Sporocytophaga myxococcoides: one gene and its partner. The protein of the gene in region 1 interacts with the protein of each later gene in a pairwise test. Links are inferred from orthologs where the notes say so. Each region holds a gene or a part of one and is shown in the gene's direction. Other genes may lie near its edges. The genes, in order: rho and nusG.

What was found.
Region 2: the proteins of rho (region 1) and nusG interact in binary tests that used the Escherichia coli proteins (3 or more experiments, as listed by UniProt). The link is inferred for Sporocytophaga myxococcoides from one-to-one orthologs.

The regions. Positions count from the first base shown.
Region 1 is NZ_BBLT01000003.1:143,423-148,398, reverse strand. What follows is about bases 1-2,956. They hold rho (transcription termination factor Rho), read left to right. Parts: upstream 1-667; coding sequence 668-2,245; downstream 2,246-2,956. Other genes in these bases: corA (magnesium/cobalt transporter CorA), read left to right, coding at 2,306-2,956; serS (serine--tRNA ligase), read right to left, coding at 1-369. Outside these bases: more of corA, read left to right, coding at 2,957-3,367; MYP_RS08480 (FKBP-type peptidyl-prolyl cis-trans isomerase), read right to left, coding at 3,376-3,801; MYP_RS08475 (FKBP-type peptidyl-prolyl cis-trans isomerase), read right to left, coding at 3,900-4,865; MYP_RS08470 (DHH family phosphoesterase), read right to left, coding at 4,859-4,976. UniProt on the Escherichia coli protein: Facilitates transcription termination by a mechanism that involves Rho binding to the nascent RNA, activation of Rho's RNA-dependent ATPase activity, and release of the mRNA from the DNA template.
Region 2 is NZ_BBLT01000010.1:91,511-104,392, forward strand. What follows is about bases 10,042-12,882. They hold nusG (transcription termination/antitermination protein NusG), read left to right. Parts: upstream 10,042-11,102; coding sequence 11,103-11,663; downstream 11,664-12,882. Other genes in these bases: tuf (elongation factor Tu), read left to right, coding at 10,042-10,694; secE (preprotein translocase subunit SecE), read left to right, coding at 10,896-11,087; rplK (50S ribosomal protein L11), read left to right, coding at 11,665-12,108; rplA (50S ribosomal protein L1), read left to right, coding at 12,121-12,819; rplJ (50S ribosomal protein L10), read left to right, coding at 12,824-12,882. In the rest of the region: MYP_RS20055 (glycosyltransferase family 9 protein), read right to left, coding at 1-836; MYP_RS20060 (O-antigen ligase family protein), read right to left, coding at 880-2,085; MYP_RS20065 (sigma-70 family RNA polymerase sigma factor), read left to right, coding at 2,338-2,928; MYP_RS20070 (zf-HC2 domain-containing protein), read left to right, coding at 2,965-3,210; gmk (guanylate kinase), read left to right, coding at 3,219-3,815; nadD (nicotinate (nicotinamide) nucleotide adenylyltransferase), read left to right, coding at 3,830-4,402; frr (ribosome recycling factor), read right to left, coding at 4,412-4,972; pyrH (UMP kinase), read right to left, coding at 4,999-5,706; MYP_RS20095 (acetyl-CoA carboxylase biotin carboxyl carrier protein subunit), read right to left, coding at 5,766-6,266; MYP_RS20100 (M1 family metallopeptidase), read left to right, coding at 6,321-8,822; more of tuf, read left to right, coding at 9,507-10,041. UniProt on the Escherichia coli protein: Part of the processive rRNA transcription and antitermination complex (rrnTAC). The complex forms an RNA-chaperone ring around the RNA exit tunnel of RNA polymerase (RNAP).

The DNA.
Region 1 (4,976 bases):
CTCTGCTGTACGTCCTTCAGGCACTGAGTAATGAGGAAGGTTTGGTATTTTAACCAATGTTTCATTTAATTCACTTTCAAGGGCAGCGAGCTTGTCCTCCAGGTCTTTGCTTTTGAGTTTAAGATCAGCAGTAACAGCCTTAGCTTCTTCGGCGGCATCCTTTTGGCCAGCCTTCATCAGCTGCCCAATTTCTTTTGCTTTTGTGTTGCTTTGAGCAAGTATATCGTCAAGAAGTCTTTGCGTATCTCTTCTATATTGATCTATTTCAATTACCTTATCAACGAATGATTCAGCATCTTTAAAGTATTTTTTCTTCAGGCCGGCAATTACTTCCGTTTTATTTTCGCGTATAAAAGCAATCTGTAACATGTTATATAATTTGAAAAGAGCACAAATAAACCTAAAAAGACCACACTAGTCCAAACTTTTTAATTATTTTCCGCGTTAAAAATTTTAAATAAATAAAAATTACTTGACAATTATCTCCTGATAATTTAATATTGCAGAACCAAAACAGCATTTGAGCTTTTTCTAAACAAGTTCATTTCTTTTTAGTTTAACTTAACATCTTAATAAATAACCAGTTTTCATCCTTAAATGGGTTTCCCTTTTAAAAACATAATCAGGGTTGGTTAGTTGATCGTGTTTAATCTATCAGAGCATTTCTATGTACAATATTGAAGAATTAGAGGACAGATTATTATCTGAATTGAAGGACATTGCCGAAAAGTTAGGTATTCAGAATTTTAAAAAGCTGCAGAAAAAAGAACTCATATATAAAATCCTCGACCAACAGGCGGTAATGCCAGAGCCGCAACTCACCGAAAACAAACAAATGATGACTATTGACAATACGGAAGATGGCTCAAGAGATGAAAAGGAGCCTAGAAAAAGGATCAGAAAGAGAGAAAATGTAAAGGAAACAGAGCCAGCTAATGAAGATTTTCCTTCTTTTTCAAGTTCAAATGAATTTGTTTTCGAGCCTTTCCAAAGAGAATCTGAACCTCTATTTGAAACTGCAGCCCCAGCAGTTTCCACTTTTGAAGAAATAAGAGAAGAAAAGCCTGTTGAAAGAGTAAAATCAACAAGACAAACCTCACAAAACAATGGCGGTGTGAGTATGCGTGAGTTTGACGGAATTATTCTTAATTCAGGTGTACTAGAAATAATGCAGGACGGATATGGTTTCTTAAGATCAGCAGACTATAATTACCTTGCAAGCCCTGACGATATATATGTATCTCCTTCTCAGATTAAACTATTCGGACTGAAGACAGGTGATACCGTTAAAGGCCAGATCAGACCTCCGAAAGAAGGGGAAAAATATTTTGCATTACTTAGAGTTGAAAGCGTAAACGGAAAGACTACTGAAGAAATCAGAGATCGTATTCCATTTGAATTCCTTACGCCGCTTTTCCCACAGGAAAGATTAAACCTAAGCACCACTCACAATCAGTTATCTACAAGAATCCTTGATCTTTTTGCGCCAATAGGAAAAGGTCAGAGGGGTATGATTGTAGCTCAGCCTAAAACAGGTAAAACAGTTCTCCTTAAAGAAATTGCAAACGCTATTGCCACAAACCATCCGGAAGTATATCTGATGATCCTACTGATCGACGAGCGTCCTGAGGAGGTTACAGATATGGCAAGAAACGTAAAAGCTGAAGTGATATCTTCTACATTTGACGAACAGGCTGAAAGACACGTAAAGATTGCTTCAATAGTACTTGAAAAAGCTAAAAGAATGGTTGAATGCGGCCATGATGTAGTTATTCTGTTAGACTCTATCACAAGACTTGCAAGAGCTTACAATACAGTTGTTCCTTCTTCAGGTAAAATACTTTCAGGTGGTGTGGATGCAAACGCGCTACATAAGCCTAAAAGATTTTTCGGTGCTGCAAGAAATGTAGAAAATGGCGGATCGCTTACTATCATTGCTACTGCGCTTATAGAAACCGGAAGCAAAATGGACGAAGTTATCTTTGAAGAATTCAAAGGTACTGGTAACATGGAGTTGCAGCTTGACAGAAAGCTTTCCAACAAAAGGATCTATCCTGCTATTGATGTTCCTGCATCAGGAACAAGACGCGAAGACCTTCTTATGGATAAAGATGAGCTTTCCAGAGTATGGATTCTGAGAAAATACATGTCAGATATGACATCGGTAGAAGCTATGGACTTCTTGATCGACAAGATGAAAAACACCAAGGACAACAATGAGTTCCTTGTTTCAATGAATGGATAACAATTGATAATCGATATAAAGAAGCGGCTTTCTAGCCGCTTTTTTTATGTCAAATAACTAATGAAAACGGTAAGACCTCATAAATCAAGGACAGTCGGATTATCCCCGGGCACTCTTAAAGAAAATAAGAATCCTGAAAATAACTCAGTCGTAACTGTCATGAGTTATAATGCGACTTCTCTGGAAGAAAGAACGATTTCTTCTCTGGATGAACTTCATAAATATAAAAGTGCTGATGCCGTTTCATGGATTAATATTGATGGGACAGAAGATAGCGAGAGTCTCAAAAAAATCGGCGAAATTTTTAATCTGCACCCTCTCCTGCTTGAAGATATATCCACAGCGGAACAACGTCCGAAAATGGACGAATTCGATGAACAGCTATTTACTATCCTCAATATGCTTAGTTTTAATTCCGAGAAAAATTGTATAACAGTTGAACAGGTCGGCATCGTATTGGGTAGCAACTACGTACTCTCCTTTCAGGAAGCAGGCGGAGATGTATTTGACCCAAACAGGAACAGGATTAGAAACAACAAGGGGAAACACCGGAAATATTCTGCTGACTATTTATTCTATACCCTTATAGATACCATTGTAGACAATTATTTTATCATCCTTGAAAAAATTGGGGAAAGACTTGAAGATATAGAAGATAGCCTGATTAGCGAACCTACCAATGACATTCTTAACGACCTTTACAAAATTAAAAGAGAGCTTATTCTTCTCCGCAAATCCATTTGGCCGCTCCGTGAGGTTTTAATGAAATTCGAAAGAGAAGAATATGAGCTTATAACCGATTCCACTCAAACTTATTTTAAGGACGTTTATGACCATACTGTTCAGATTATTGATACTTTGGAATCCTTCAGAGATTTGTCAGGAGGAATGCTTGATCTTTATATGTCAAGTATAAGCAATAGGATGAATGCCGTTATGAAAGTCCTTACTGTTATATCAACCATATTTATCCCATTATCTTTTTTGGCAGGCATTTACGGGATGAACTTTGACTATATACCTGAATTAAAGTGGAAATATGGATACTTTGGATTTTTGGCTTCATGCCTTACAATTTTAATAGCAATGCTATTCTACTTCAGAAAGAAAAAATGGCTCTGAAAGAGCCATTACTTTACCTTTAACAAATGCATTTCAAATATCAAGGTTGCATTTGGTGGAATTAAGTATTTACCAGGGTGCTCATCATCTTTTACACCTTTTTTGCCATACCCAAGGTTGCCAGGAATAATTAAAACCCCTTCTTCACCTTCAGACATCAAGAGAACTCCTTCATCCCAACCAGGGATCACTTCCTTAGTACCAAGTACAAATTGAAAAGGTTTACCATCATAACTGCTTTCAAACTGCTTGCCATCAGTAAACTTCCCCTTGTAATGAACTTTTACTTTAGCTCCTGCATAAGCTTTTTCCCCCGTACCTCTTTTCTTCACAACATACTTCAAACCAGATTTTGTTGTGATAGTATCACCTTCTGCAAACGTTTTGCTAAATGGAATCAAAAAAATTGCCCAAAAGAAAATCAGATGTTTCATTTCAAAGTTTTAAATGAAAAACGGAGATTAAAAAAATTGGTTTAAAGAAAAAAGGTTGTCCAAATATGAACAACCTCTCTAATACTTATTCTTACCTATTACTTCTTAACATCAAGCACTTCAATATCAAATACCAAAGGTGCATTTTTAGGAATCAGGAATTTCCCTTTGTTTGCCGGATCAGGTATTCCAGACTTACCATAACCAAGAGGAGATGGAATAAAGATTGTAGCTTTATCACCTTTACCAAGCACCTGAAGTGCGTCTTCCCACCCTGGAATCACTCTGCCAAGTCCAACAACAACAGTGAAAGGATCTTTACCTACTGAAGAATCAAATGTTGTACCATCAAGAAGCTTTCCTGTGTACTCAACTGTAACAGTATCCCCTTTAGTAATTAAAGGAGAATTTGCATCTTTTGTAATCACATAAGAAACGCCATACTTGGTTCTTTGAGCAGTAATATTTTCGGACTTTAGTTTTTTGTCAATGATGGCATTGTCAGTTTTAAGTTGAGTTTTTACAGAAGCAGAATCAAGCATTTTGCTGATATAATCATCTACCATTGCCATTTGCTGCTTGTTCATTTCCTGCTGTTGCTTTCTATACTTTTCTCTTTCAGCAGCTACCTCTGATTTAGTATAGACTTTAACTACCTTAACATTAAATGTAGTAAAACTACCTGGTTTAATTTCCTTAGGCATCTCTGTGTTGAATCTCTTTTGGTAAAGAGAATCGCTGCTTACCATAAAAATAGCGCTATCACCTTCACTAAGCAAGGCCAAACCTTCTTCAAGGCTCCCTTTAAAAGGAGATTCAGAAACAAGAATATCTATTGGGTTCCCGTAATTCTGTTTCGCAGTGCTAAAGGTATCCTTCTCATTTTGATAGCTCATCTGCACAAGAGCTACGCTTCCAACTTCCACATTCTTTCCACCAGTTGAGTCCTTTACAATCTTGTATTTAAGGCCGTTCTCGGTTTTTTTGTATCCGTCGCAAGAAGACAGAATACCGGAAGCGGCTAAAATACATAGGCCAACTGCCGCAACACTTTTCTTTAACATAATGATTTTTCTAGTTTATAGTTCTGATATAATTGTTCTTTATAGGCAGGAAGCACTTCCAAAAAATTTTTTACAGTATCTTCAAGGTTTAGATTTGATTTTCCTCCCGCT
Region 2 (12,882 bases), on another replicon or contig:
TTTATTGGAGGATAGAAGCCTATCGTATTTACTCCCAGGGCAGAAGCAATATGTAGTGGTCCTGTACTACATGCTATAAGCCCCTCTGATTTGGAAATAACCGAAATAAGTTCTCCCAAAGAAACTTTGCCAGTAAGATCAATCAATTCAGGAAGAGAAAAAAAGTTGTTTTGTTCCTTTCGGATTTTGTCGCCTTCTTCTTTTGTGCCTGTAATTACGGGTGTATAGCCTGCTGAAATTAATTTTTGGGCAAGAAAAAAATAGTTTTCTAGAGGCCATTCTCTGGCGCTTCCTTTTGATTTGGGGTGAAGTATAATCTTTTTTCTCGCATGCTCAAGATCGGATTTTATCGACTCTGGAATGTCAATTTTTGGGGATACATCGAGTAGTTCCCCCAGAGATTCAGTGGATGGAATTTCTTTTATTCCTATCCCTTTAAGCAATTTGAAGTTTAACTGAGCTTCATGGAGATTAGATTTCTTTCTGGAAAAATTTATTCTTTTATTGGTATAAAACCAGTGAAATATTCTGTGACTGGTACCAATGCGGATCGATATGTCATTTTGCTTGCATATTTTTGCAATCTTTTTGTCTGGATACACAAATATGACAGCCTCTATATTCTTTAATCTTAAAATATCGGGATCCCTTATGAGGTCTTCTCTTGAAATGAATTCATCAATAGAGTTGCATGCCTTTATTAGATCTGCTGTATATTTTTTCCCAAGAAACAAAATTCTGGAACCCTGAAAATGTTTTTTTAGATATGCAGCCATAGGAAAAGTAAGTACTACATCTCCAAGGTTATCAGTTCTGCTTATCAGTATATTTTTCATAAATTAATTAAACCTTAACAAATCCCTAGAAATTTGACTAACCTTAACTTTGTCTCTTCTCTAAATCATGAATTAAATCCCTGTCCGACCTTATCGCTTTTGTGTAATGAAGGCAAAACATGATAAAGAAAAAAGTAAATGTCAGGCCTGCCTTGGTTTCTAGTGTGTCTTCAAACAAGAATGAAACAGAGGTAATAATGTATATGGACAAAAGAATTTTGGATTTGTAATTTTTGCCCGAGAACAATGGAAAATAAAAACAGCACATAAAGATGATAAATCCCAGAATGCCAGTAGCTGCAAGTGTTCTTAGGTATTGATTATGTGGACTCAGTCGATTAGCCGGTTCTACGTATGAGAAGTTTTTTTCGTAACCTTTTCTTACCTCAGCTTCTAAGTTTCCTTCACCTACTCCAAAAATTGGATGATCTCTGAACAACTCGAATGTTACCTGCTGAGAGACTAACCTTTTTCCAATAGAGTAATGATTTGCTTTATCTTTAATATCACTTAAGTTCCAGTCATACATTGTATATCCCCATTTATTCCTCAGGGTATCAAGTGAAAAGAACGAAATCGTAATTAATGCAATTGCACCTAAAAAAACTAGAATGCCATTTTTAAAGTTTTTTGAAGTTATTGAATAAAAGATAATTAATAGAAGTACTGCATAAAACGCAACTAATCCAGATCTGACAGCTAGAAGATGCTGATAAAAGATGAGAAATATAAGGATTGCAATATTCAGAAATTTAAAGAAAAGATCATTAAAATAATTTTTCACTAATAGATAAAAGGAGACAAATATCGCGAAGGTAACCATTAGACTATAGCGAACATGATTTATGGGGGTGGGTATCAGATGTGATTTGCCATATGCCCAGTCAAAGTATTCTTTATTTTGAAAGTAAATAGCAGTGCTACCCACCGAGCAAACAAAAACAATGAGAAGAAAGAGAAAAAAAGTATCGTAATAGAGTTTTTTGGGAAAGGGAGGAAGCACAGCAAATAAAAATGGCAATGCAAGAAATTGATAATGCAGTTCAAATTGTAGGGCTGCATATTTTTGATTTTCAGGATTCGTTTTTAAAAGACTTATTATGAATGTAATAAAAATAAGGATGAAAACTGAAAATCTTTTTTCAACTAGAAAAACGCTAAAATTTCTGATATTCAATAAAAAATAAAGTAAAGCAAATCCTGTTAAAGCTAGTATGCCTTGGTTTGCAAGGATATGGAAACTATCCATAGTGAACATCCCTATGATTATGACAAAAAGGCATATTCTTACAAAAATTAAATAATATTGGTTTTGTGAATCCATTAATTAAGGGTAATAAATATTTTTCTTGATTTAAAAGTCTTTGAAAATTAGAGTGTTGGTTTCCTTGGGATTCCAAACACAACAAATGCAGAAATTTTAATGTTCTACTTTAAGGAATCGTAAATATGGTACGATAATTACTTTATTCATTAAGTAAAATTATAAATAATACTTTAAATGGAAGAGAATAGAGAAAATATAAGAAAGGATTTAAGCAAAGCGGAGAAAGATGCTCAGTTTGAAAAGGAGTTTATGCCTTTAATTGATTCTCTTTATAATTTTGCTTATCGTCTGACCCTTGATGAAGACGATGCAAATGATCTTGTACAAGAGACCTATTTAAAGGCTTATCGATTCTTTAATTCATACGAGCAAGGTACAAATGCTAAAGCCTGGCTGTTCAGAATATTGAAAAACAGCTTTATAAATGATTTTAGAAAGAAAAGCAAGGAACCTTCAAAGGTTGATTATCAGGAAGTAGAGTCTTATTATAACTCAGATGACGTGGATGAAAGTATCACCACCGATCTTAGGATAGAATCTTTGCAGGAAATGATTGGGGATGAGGTTGCTACTGCGCTGAATGCATTGGCAGTGGATTTCAGAACTATTATTATTCTTTGCGACCTTGAGGGATTTACTTATGAAGAAATGGCCAAAATTCTTGATATTCCTATCGGTACAGTTAGGTCAAGATTGCATAGGGCTAGAAACTTATTAAAGGAAAAGTTGAAAGCTTATGCTGGTACAATGGGCTATAACAAATAAGAAAAATTCCGTATGATTGCGAACAATTTAACTCGAATGGATAAGGGAAAAATCTCTGAATGTAATGAGTGTTTGCATGCGCTTCATCTTTTAATAGATGGAGAAGCTTCTGATAATCAGAAACAATTTCTGGAAAAACATATAGAAGAATGCATGCCATGTTATCAAAGCTATAATCTTGATAAAAATGTAAAGGAGGTTTTAAAAAGCAAAATCGAAAAAAAGCCCGTTCCTTCGGCCTTAATAGCGAATATTAAGGATAAATTGAACGAAAGTTTTTAAATTTGTCTATGGAAGATGGCAAATTAATCATTTTTTCAGCTCCCTCTGGATCTGGTAAAACGACTATTGTCAAGCATCTGCTTGCCAAAAATAATAATCTGGGATACTCAATTTCTGCTTGTACACGCGACAAAAGAGGTCGTAATGAAACTTATGGAAAAGATTATTATTTCCTTACCCCAGAAGAATTCAAACAAAAAATTGATCAAGAAGATTTTGTTGAATGGGAACAAGTATACCCCGGCCAATTCTATGGTACTTTAAAATCTGAAATTAACAGAATTTGGAGTGAAGGGAAAAGTGCAGTTTTCGATGTTGATGTTAAAGGCGGCCTTAGTCTGAAAAAATTCTATGGTGATAAGGCATTAGCAATTTTTGTGAAATGTCCATCTATGGAAGTTTTGGAACAAAGACTGAGAGAAAGAAAAACAGATACAGAGGAAAGTATTTCTGCGAGATTATTCAAAGTGAAATTTGAAATGAGCTTTGAAAATCAGTTTGATATTACTTTGGTAAATAATGATTTGGAAGAGGCATTAAAAGGAGCTCAACAACTAGTAGATGATTTTCTTAATGGAAAAATCAGTTTTCCTCAAAAAGGTTGATAGTTTAGCGTTTCATGAAAGTTGGTCTTTTTTTTGGTTCGTTTAACCCTATCCACATAGGTCACCTGATTATCGGGAACGTAATGGCTGAGCATGCTGACCTTGACGAAGTATGGTATGTTGTGACACCCCAGAATCCTCTGAAAAAAAATAATACTTTACTTCACGAGTTTGACCGGTATGATATGGTAAATCTGGCCATAATGGATCATCCGAAATTTCGCGTCAGCGATGTTGAATTCCATTTACCTAAGCCGAGTTATACTATAGATACGCTGACTTATATTCAGGAGAAATTTCCTAAAAATAAGTTTGTTCTTATTATCGGAGAGGATAACCTTTGTCAACTTCCCAAATGGAAAAATTTCAACAGTATACTGGAGTATTTTGAATTGTATGTTTATCCAAGGCCGGATTCAGGTGATTGTGAATTGAAAAATCATAAAAATGTAAGGTTTGTGGAGGCTCCTTTACTGGATATTTCTGCTACTTACATCAGGCAGTCAATCAAAAAAAATCTTTCTGTAAAATATATGATAACTCAAGAGGTAGAGACTTTTATTAAAAATAAAAATCTCTACCGTTAAAATATTGAATTAAACAGTCATTATTTCAGCTTCTTTCTTAGCTAAAACCTGATCTATTTTTGCAATAAAGTCATTAGTCAAAGATTGTACTTTCTCTTCGGCTTTTTTGATTTCATCTTCTGAAGCACCCTCTTTTTGAAGTTTTCTTAATTCTTCATTAGTGTCTTTTCTGATATTACGGATGCCGATCTTTCCATTTTCTGACTCACCTTTCACTTGTTTTACAAGAGCTTTTCTTCTCTCTTCAGTAAGAGGAGGTAAAGAGATTCTGATGTTTTCACCGTCATTTTGAGGATTGAAACCAAGATTACTGTCTTTAATAGCCTTTTCAATTTCAGAGATCAGCTTTTTTTCGAAAGGCTTGATCAAAATTGTTCTTGCATCCGGAGTAGTGATTGACGACACTTGTTCTAACGGCGTGTCTATACCATAATAGCTTACAGAAACTCCGTGAACCATTGACGGCATAGCTTTGCCGGCACGTATTTTAGCGAATTCAGCTTCAGTATGCTTCAATGCTTTTTGCATTGCATCCTTTGCTTCGTCCAGGTATAATTGAATTTCTTCCATTTGGAAAAATAAGTTATATAATAAAATTACATTGTTACCAGTGTACCGACATCTTCACCTTCTGCGATCTTCAAAAGGTTGCCAGGTTTATTCATATCAAATACGATAATTGGTAAACCATTTTCTTTGCAAAGGGTGAAGGCTGTCATATCCATGATCTGTAAACCTTTTTGATATACTTCCTTAAATGAAATGTTGGAGAATCTTGTTGCTGTTGGATCTTTTTCAGGATCTGATGAATAAATTCCGTCCACTCTCGTTCCTTTAAGAACAGCCTGAGCTTCAATTTCAATAGCTCTTAAGCTTGCTGCCGAATCTGTAGTAAAATATGGGTTTCCAGTACCTGCTCCGAAAATTACAATTCGTCCTTTCTCAAGATGTCTTACCGCTCTTCTTCTGATGAATTGCTCGCAAACTTGTTCTATCTTAATACCAGACATTAATCTTGTATAAAGACCAATATTTTCTAGTGCGCTTTGAAGGGCCATTGCATTTATCACAGTAGCAAGCATTCCCATATAGTCGCCCTGAACTCTGTCTATTCCTGTAGCCGCAGCTTCAACACCTCTGTATATATTACCTCCTCCGATAACAATTGCCAGCTGAACACCTTTATCACTTACAGCCTTTATTTCTTTTGCATACCTCATGAGAACTTCCGGATCTATACCGTACTTTTGATTTCCCATTAATGCTTCTCCACTTAGTTTTAAAAGAATTCTTTTGTATTTCATTTCAGAAGATATTTTACCGCAAACTTGGCAAATATAATAATGATTATCTAATAATTAAATTATAACCTGATCAGTACCTGATTTTTTTCGACACTCTGTCCTTCCTTAATTTGAATACTTTTAACAATACCTGTTCCTGGAGATTTTATCAGATTTTCCATCTTCATGGCTTCAAGGATCAATATAGGTTCTCCTTTCTCAATGGTCTGACCTTCTTTTACTTTTATCTCTAAAACTTTTCCTGGCATTGGAGCTTTTATGTCATTGAGAGTTTCGGATCTCTTGTTACTGACTCCAAGTTTTTCGAGCATAAGATCTCTGGTATCCTGGAGCGTAATCTGAAGTTCCTTATCGTTTATTCTTAAATAGAGCATCTTCTGCTCTCTGTCGAATTTTAATACTTCCACAGAATAGCTTTTGTTTTCTTTAATAATATGATAAGATTTTTGATAAGCCAGTTCGGAAATGTCCCAGTTTAAAGGACTTCCATTAAGGATAAGCTTATCACCTTCTTTATGAAACTCAATAAAATTTTGATTACTAGTTTTTATTTTTAACATTTCAATATTATTTCGTTCTTAAATATAATTAAATCAATCAAAAAACAACTGAGTATGAGTTTTTCTGTTTCAACAGGGCGGTTCTTTCTGATACCCCTCTTGCTGCTATTATTTTCTTGTAAATCATTAAAAAAAAATGATAAAACAGTACTGGTAGCTGAAAAGGAGAAAAAAAGTGTTCCTACTTTTAAGACAAGTAATGGTCCTTATCAGCCGTCACGAACAAGGCCGGTAGATTTACTTCATACTAAACTGGAAGTTTCATTCGACTGGAAGAACCAATACCTTAATGGTGTAGCCTATTTAACTTTTAAACCCCTGTTTTATCCTCAAAAAGGACTTGTGTTGGATGCAAAGGGAATGGACATACATTCTGTAGATTTGGTAACCCCAAATGCAATTCCCCTAAAATATTTGTATAATAAAGAAAAACTGGATATTACTCTTGATAAGGTTTATCAAAGTAAGGATACTTTTCTGATCCGAATAAAATACACCGCGAAGCCAAATGAAATTAAAAAAGGAGGGAGTGAAGCAATCACTGATGATAGAGGTTTGTATTTTATAAACGCAGATGGAAAGGATCCTCAGAAACCTGTTCAAATATGGACGCAAGGTGAAACCGAAGCCAATTCATGCTGGTTTCCTACCATTGATTCTCCGAATGAAAAGACTACTCAGGAAATGTTTATTACAGTTGATTCAGCCTTTACTGTTCTTTCTAACGGAGAACTGGTTTATCAAAAAGCCAATAAAGATGGAACCAACACTTTTTATTGGAAACAGGATCTTCCTCATGCACCATACCTTTTTATGATGGCAATAGGAAAATATTCTATTATCGAAGATCAAATGACAGATACACGATTTGATTGGGATGATTTTAAAATTAATTATTATGTAGAACCTCAGTATGGGAAGTATGCCAAATCGATTTTTGGGAATACACCTGAAATGATTGCTTTTTTCTCCTCATTGTTAAAATATAAATTTCCCTGGGATAAATATTCACAGGTTGTAGTAAGGGATTTTGTATCAGGCGCTATGGAGAATACTTCTGCGTCAGTTTTTATGGAAGCTCTTCAATCTGATGATAGAGAATTGCTTGACGAAAGCTGGGATCCAATCATTGCCCATGAACTATTTCACCATTGGTTTGGCGATTTAGTTACTGCCGAATCCTGGGCTAACTTACCATTAAATGAATCATTTGCAAATTATTCTGAATATCTGTGGCTGAATTATAAATACGGAAAGGATGAGGCTGATCAGCATGCTGAAACAGAAGAGAAGCAATACTTTGATGAAGCAAATCACAAACAGGAACCTTTGATCAGATTTCATTATCACGATAGGGAGGATATGTTTGATAGACATAGCTATAATAAAGGAGGAAGGGTTTTACATACTCTGAGAACGGTTGTTGGGGATTCTGCTTTTTTCGAAGCTTTAAATTTGTATCTAAAACGAAATCAGTTTAAACCTGCAGAAATTCATGATTTAAGGCTTGCATTTGAGGAAGTGACCGGAATCGATTTGAATTGGTTTTTTAATCAATGGTTTTTAGCTCCGGGGCACCCCAGTCTTAAAATTGAAAGTCAGTATAGCAGTGGTATGTTGAGTTTAACTGTGGAACAGCAACAGGATACCTTAAGAACTCCTATATATAGGATACCATTTAAGCTTGATGTTTGGGTAAATGGAATGAAAAATACCTATCATCTTGAACTTACTAAATCAAAGCAGAGTTTTTCCCTGCCTTGTGCTGCTCAGCCGAATCTTGTGCACTTTGATCCTGAAAATGAAGTCTTATCTAAGAAGTCTCATGAAAAAACAGATGAAGAGCTTATTTTTCAATTCAAAAATTCTCATGGGTATTTCGGAAGAAAAGATGCCTTGGTGGCTTATTTTGATCTGAGTAAAGCTGAAAATCAGGAAATGGCTCAGGCAAAATTCAAAACCAAAGATTTTGAAAGTCTATTAAAAGGCGCGCTAAATGATAGATTCTGGGGTATAAGAGATTATGCTTTGGATCAGTTTTCTAGATATGTTATTCCCAATATTGAAAATTATATACCAGACCTTGAAAGAATTGCGTCATCCGATAGTAAGCCTGCAGTTAGAGCCCAGGCTATTTATTTATTGTCATCTTATGATAATAAGAGATTTGTGGATCTTTATTATAAAGGCCTAGATGAAAAGGCCTATTCAGTTGTTGGAGCGTCACTCTCCAGTTTGTTAAAGGCAAAAGATGCAAATATTGAAAAAAAGATTCCGGAGTTTGAATCTATTGACAATATTAACATAATAATACCTCTGGCCAATTACTTTATTAATTCGAAGGATACTACAAAATACATATGGTTTAAAAAAAATATGCAAACTTCTGAAGATCGAAGGACTTATGCATTGTTGAGTTATTTTAGCCAATATCTGGCGATACTTCCGGAAGCGGAAAAGAATGAAGGGAAGCAATTGTTAAAGAAAATATCAGAAACAAATAAACATGAAGTAATCAGAAATGCTGCAAATTATTATCTGCAAATGCTTAAATAGAATTATTTATTAAAAAAGATGTAAGCTTAAATGGTTGATAATTAATAGACTGAAGAATAATTAAAAAAAAAGCAATAAAAATAGGTGCAAAAATTTGACTTAAATAAAAAAGCACCTATTTTTGCAGCTCAATTTTTTAAAACAGCAAGTTTAAAAGGTTGATTTGAAAAGGAAGTTTTCAAATTAGTTTGGGGAGATACCAAAGTGGCCAACTGGAACAGACTGTAAATCTGTCGTCATATGACTTCGAAGGTTCGAATCCTTCTCTCCCCACAATATATTTTATTTAAAAATAGTTTCGAGAAAAATTGGGGAATTGAAAATGGTTTGTTTACTTTGCGAACCAATTTTGATTCTGAGAAGGGAAAAATCTCAGACTAGCCAAATTAATTAAAAGCGGGAGTAGCTCAGTTGGTAGAGCGACAGCCTTCCAAGCTGTAGGTCGCGGGTTCGAGCCTCGTCTCCCGCTCAATTTTTTTGAGCTTCCTGGAGAGGTGCTCTTAAGCCGGTGTAGCTCAGGGGTAGAGTACTTCCTTGGTAAGGAAGGGGTCACGGGTTCAATTCCCGTCACTGGCTCATAAAATTCAAACTCAAGAGCAAGTCAGCTTAAGATTACAAATTCCTTTATCGCATTTAAATAATTATAAAATTATAAATTAACAATAAAACCGAGGATTTTCAAATATGGCTAAAGAAACTTTTGACCGTTCCAAACCTCACGTGAATATAGGTACTATAGGTCACGTAGACCACGGTAAAACAACTTTGACTGCCGCAATCACTAAAGTATTGTCAGAAAAAGGTCTAGCAGAGAAAAGAGATTTCTCTACTATTGACAACGCTCCTGAAGAAAAAGAAAGAGGTATTACTATCAATACTTCTCACGTGGAGTATGCTACAGCTAACAGACACTATGCTCACGTTGACTGTCCAGGTCACGCTGACTATGTGAAAAACATGGTTACTGGTGCTGCCCAGATGGACGGTGCTATCCTTGTGGTTGCTGCTACTGACGGACCAATGCCTCAAACTAGAGAGCATATTCTTCTTGCTCGTCAGGTAGGTGTTCCTGCTCTAGTTGTTTTCATGAACAAAGTTGACTTAGTTGACGATCCTGAACTTCTTGACTTAGTTGAGATGGAAGTTAGAGAACTACTTAGCTTCTACGAATTCCCTGGTGATACAATCTCTATAATCAGAGGTTCTGCTCTAGGTGGATTGAATGGAGATGCTAAATGGGTAGCTACAATCGAAGAGCTAATGAATGCGGTTGATAACGATATTCCGATTCCTCCTCGTATGACAGAGCTTCCTTTCTTGATGCCAGTTGAAGACGTTTTCTCTATCACAGGTAGAGGTACTGTTGCAACAGGTAGAATTGAAAGAGGTGTTATTAACTCTGGAGAGCCTGTTGATATTCTTGGTATGGGTGCTGAAAACCTTAAGTCTACAGTTACTGGAGTTGAGATGTTCAGAAAAATCCTTGATAGAGGAGAAGCTGGCGATAACGTTGGTTTACTTCTAAGAGGTATTGAGAAAGATCAGATCAGAAGAGGAATGGTAATCTGTAAGCCAGGTTCTGTAACTCCTCATTTAGAATTCAAAGCTGAGATTTATGTTCTTTCAAAAGAGGAAGGTGGAAGACATACACCATTCTTCAACAAATACAGACCTCAGTTCTATATGAGAACAACTGACGTTACTGGCGAAATCATCCTTCCTGAAGGAACTGAAATGGTTATGCCTGGTGACAATATCACAATCACTGTAAAACTAATCAACTCTGTTGCGATGGAGAAAGGATTAAGATTTGCGATCAGAGAAGGTGGTAGAACAGTAGGTGCTGGTCAGGTAACTGAAATTTTAAAATAAGTAAAAAAATAAATAAGAGTGCGTTTTTGAAAATTATTTTCGAGAACGCACTTGTTTATTTATAAGATATTCTCTAACTTTGCACTCCCTTTTCAGGGGTGTGTAGTTAAACGGGTGTAGTTCAAGGGTAGAATAGCGGTCTCCAAAACCGTTGATGGGAGTTCGAATCTCTCCACCCGTGCACAGGAAAATAAGTCAAAAATGAAAAAGGTAATAGATTTTCTAAAAGAGTCAGTTGAAGAAATCAGAAGTAGAGTTTCCTGGCCGAAGTTCAGTGAACTTCAGAGCAGTACTGTCCTTGTTCTGGTTGCTTCTATCATTTTTGCACTAATAATCGGTGTTATCGATTATTTATTTAAAAACGGTATGTCCTTCATTTACGAAAACTTCTAAAGGGGGGATAGATCGATGAGTCAATTACAATGGTATGTTGTTAGGGCGGTAAGTGGTCAAGAAAAGAAAGTAAAAAGCTATCTTGAAAACGAAATCGTAAGACAGAATCTTCAAGAGTTTGTTCCTCAGGTTTTGATACCTTCAGAAAAGGTATATGAAATGAGAAATGGGAAAAAGAGAGTACGTGAGAGAAATTTTTTCCCTGGATATGTACTAATTCAAGCAGATATAAATCACGGCGAAGCAGCACACATTATTACAAGTATTCCTGGAGTTATAGGATTCCTGGGATCTAGTGAAACAGGTGCAGCTTCAAAAAAACCAGTACCATTAAGACAATCTGAAGTTAACAGGATTCTTGGAAAAGTGGATCAGGTTGATGAAAGAGAAGAAAAACTGGAAACTCCTTTTATAGTAGGAGAGCTGGTTAAAGTTATGGATGGTCCGTTCAACGGATTTACAGGTTCTGTAGAAGAAGTATTTGAAGAAAGAAAGAAGCTCAATGTTATGGTGAAAATTTTCGGAAGAAATACACCGGTTGAGTTGAATTATATGCAAGTAGAAAAAGTTCAGTAAAATGGCAAAAGAAATAGGCGGATATCTGAAATTGCAGGTAAAGGGCGGAGCCGCAAATCCATCTCCTCCAATCGGTCCAGCATTGGGTAGTAAAGGTTTGAATATCATGGAGTTCTGTAAGCAGTTTAATGCTAGAACACAAGATAAACCAGGTGTTTTATTACCAGTGTTAATAACAATGTATAAAGACAAGTCTTTTGACTTTGTTATTAAAACTCCTCCAGCTCCAATTCTTTTAATGGAAGCAGCAAAAGCAAAAAAAGGATCTGCAGAACCTAACAGAAATAAAGTAGGATCAGTTACCTGGGATCAGGTTAAAACGATCGCTGAAACTAAATTGCCAGACTTAAATTGTTCTAAAATTGATTCAGCGATGAAGATGATTGCCGGAACTGCCAGAAGTTTGGGTATAACAATTACAGGCAAAGCTCCTTGGGAATCTTAATAGGAAATTGACATGGGAAAACTTACAAAAAAACAAAAGCAAGTAATTGCCAAATATAACCCTGAGCAGGAATATTCTCTTGCAGATGCAGCTAATTTAGTTAAAGAGATTACTTTCACGAAATTTGATGCTTCTGTTGATATAGATGTTAGATTAGGAGTTGATCCTAAGAAGGCGGATCAAATGGTGAGAGGAGTTGTTGCTCTTCCTCATGGTACTGGTAAGGATGTTAGAGTTCTTGTTCTTTGTACTCCTGATAAAGCTCAAGAAGCAAAAGATGCCGGTGCTGAGCACGTTGGCCTCGATGACTATATTGCTAAAATTGAGCAAGGCTGGTTAGATATCGATGTAATCATTACAATGCCAACAGTAATGGCAAAGGTTGGTAAATTGGGTAGAATTCTTGGTCCAAGAAGCTTAATGCCAAACCCTAAAGCTGGAACTGTAACTCTTGAAGTTGGAAAAGCTGTTAAAGAAATTAAGCAAGGTAAAATCGACTTCAAAGTAGATAAGTACGGAATCATTCATACCAGTATCGGTAAAGTATCTTTCTCTCCTGATAAAATTCAGGAGAATATTAATGAGCTAATTCAGGTAATTTCAAAACTGAAACCTGCTTCAGCAAAAGGTACTTATATCAAGAGTGTTTCATTGTCAAGTACAATGAGCCCTGGTATTTCAGTTGATAAGAGTTCAATTTCAGGAATATAAGAAAATGACAAAAGAACAAAAAGCTCAGATTATTGAGGACTTGAGCCAGAAATTTTCAACAAA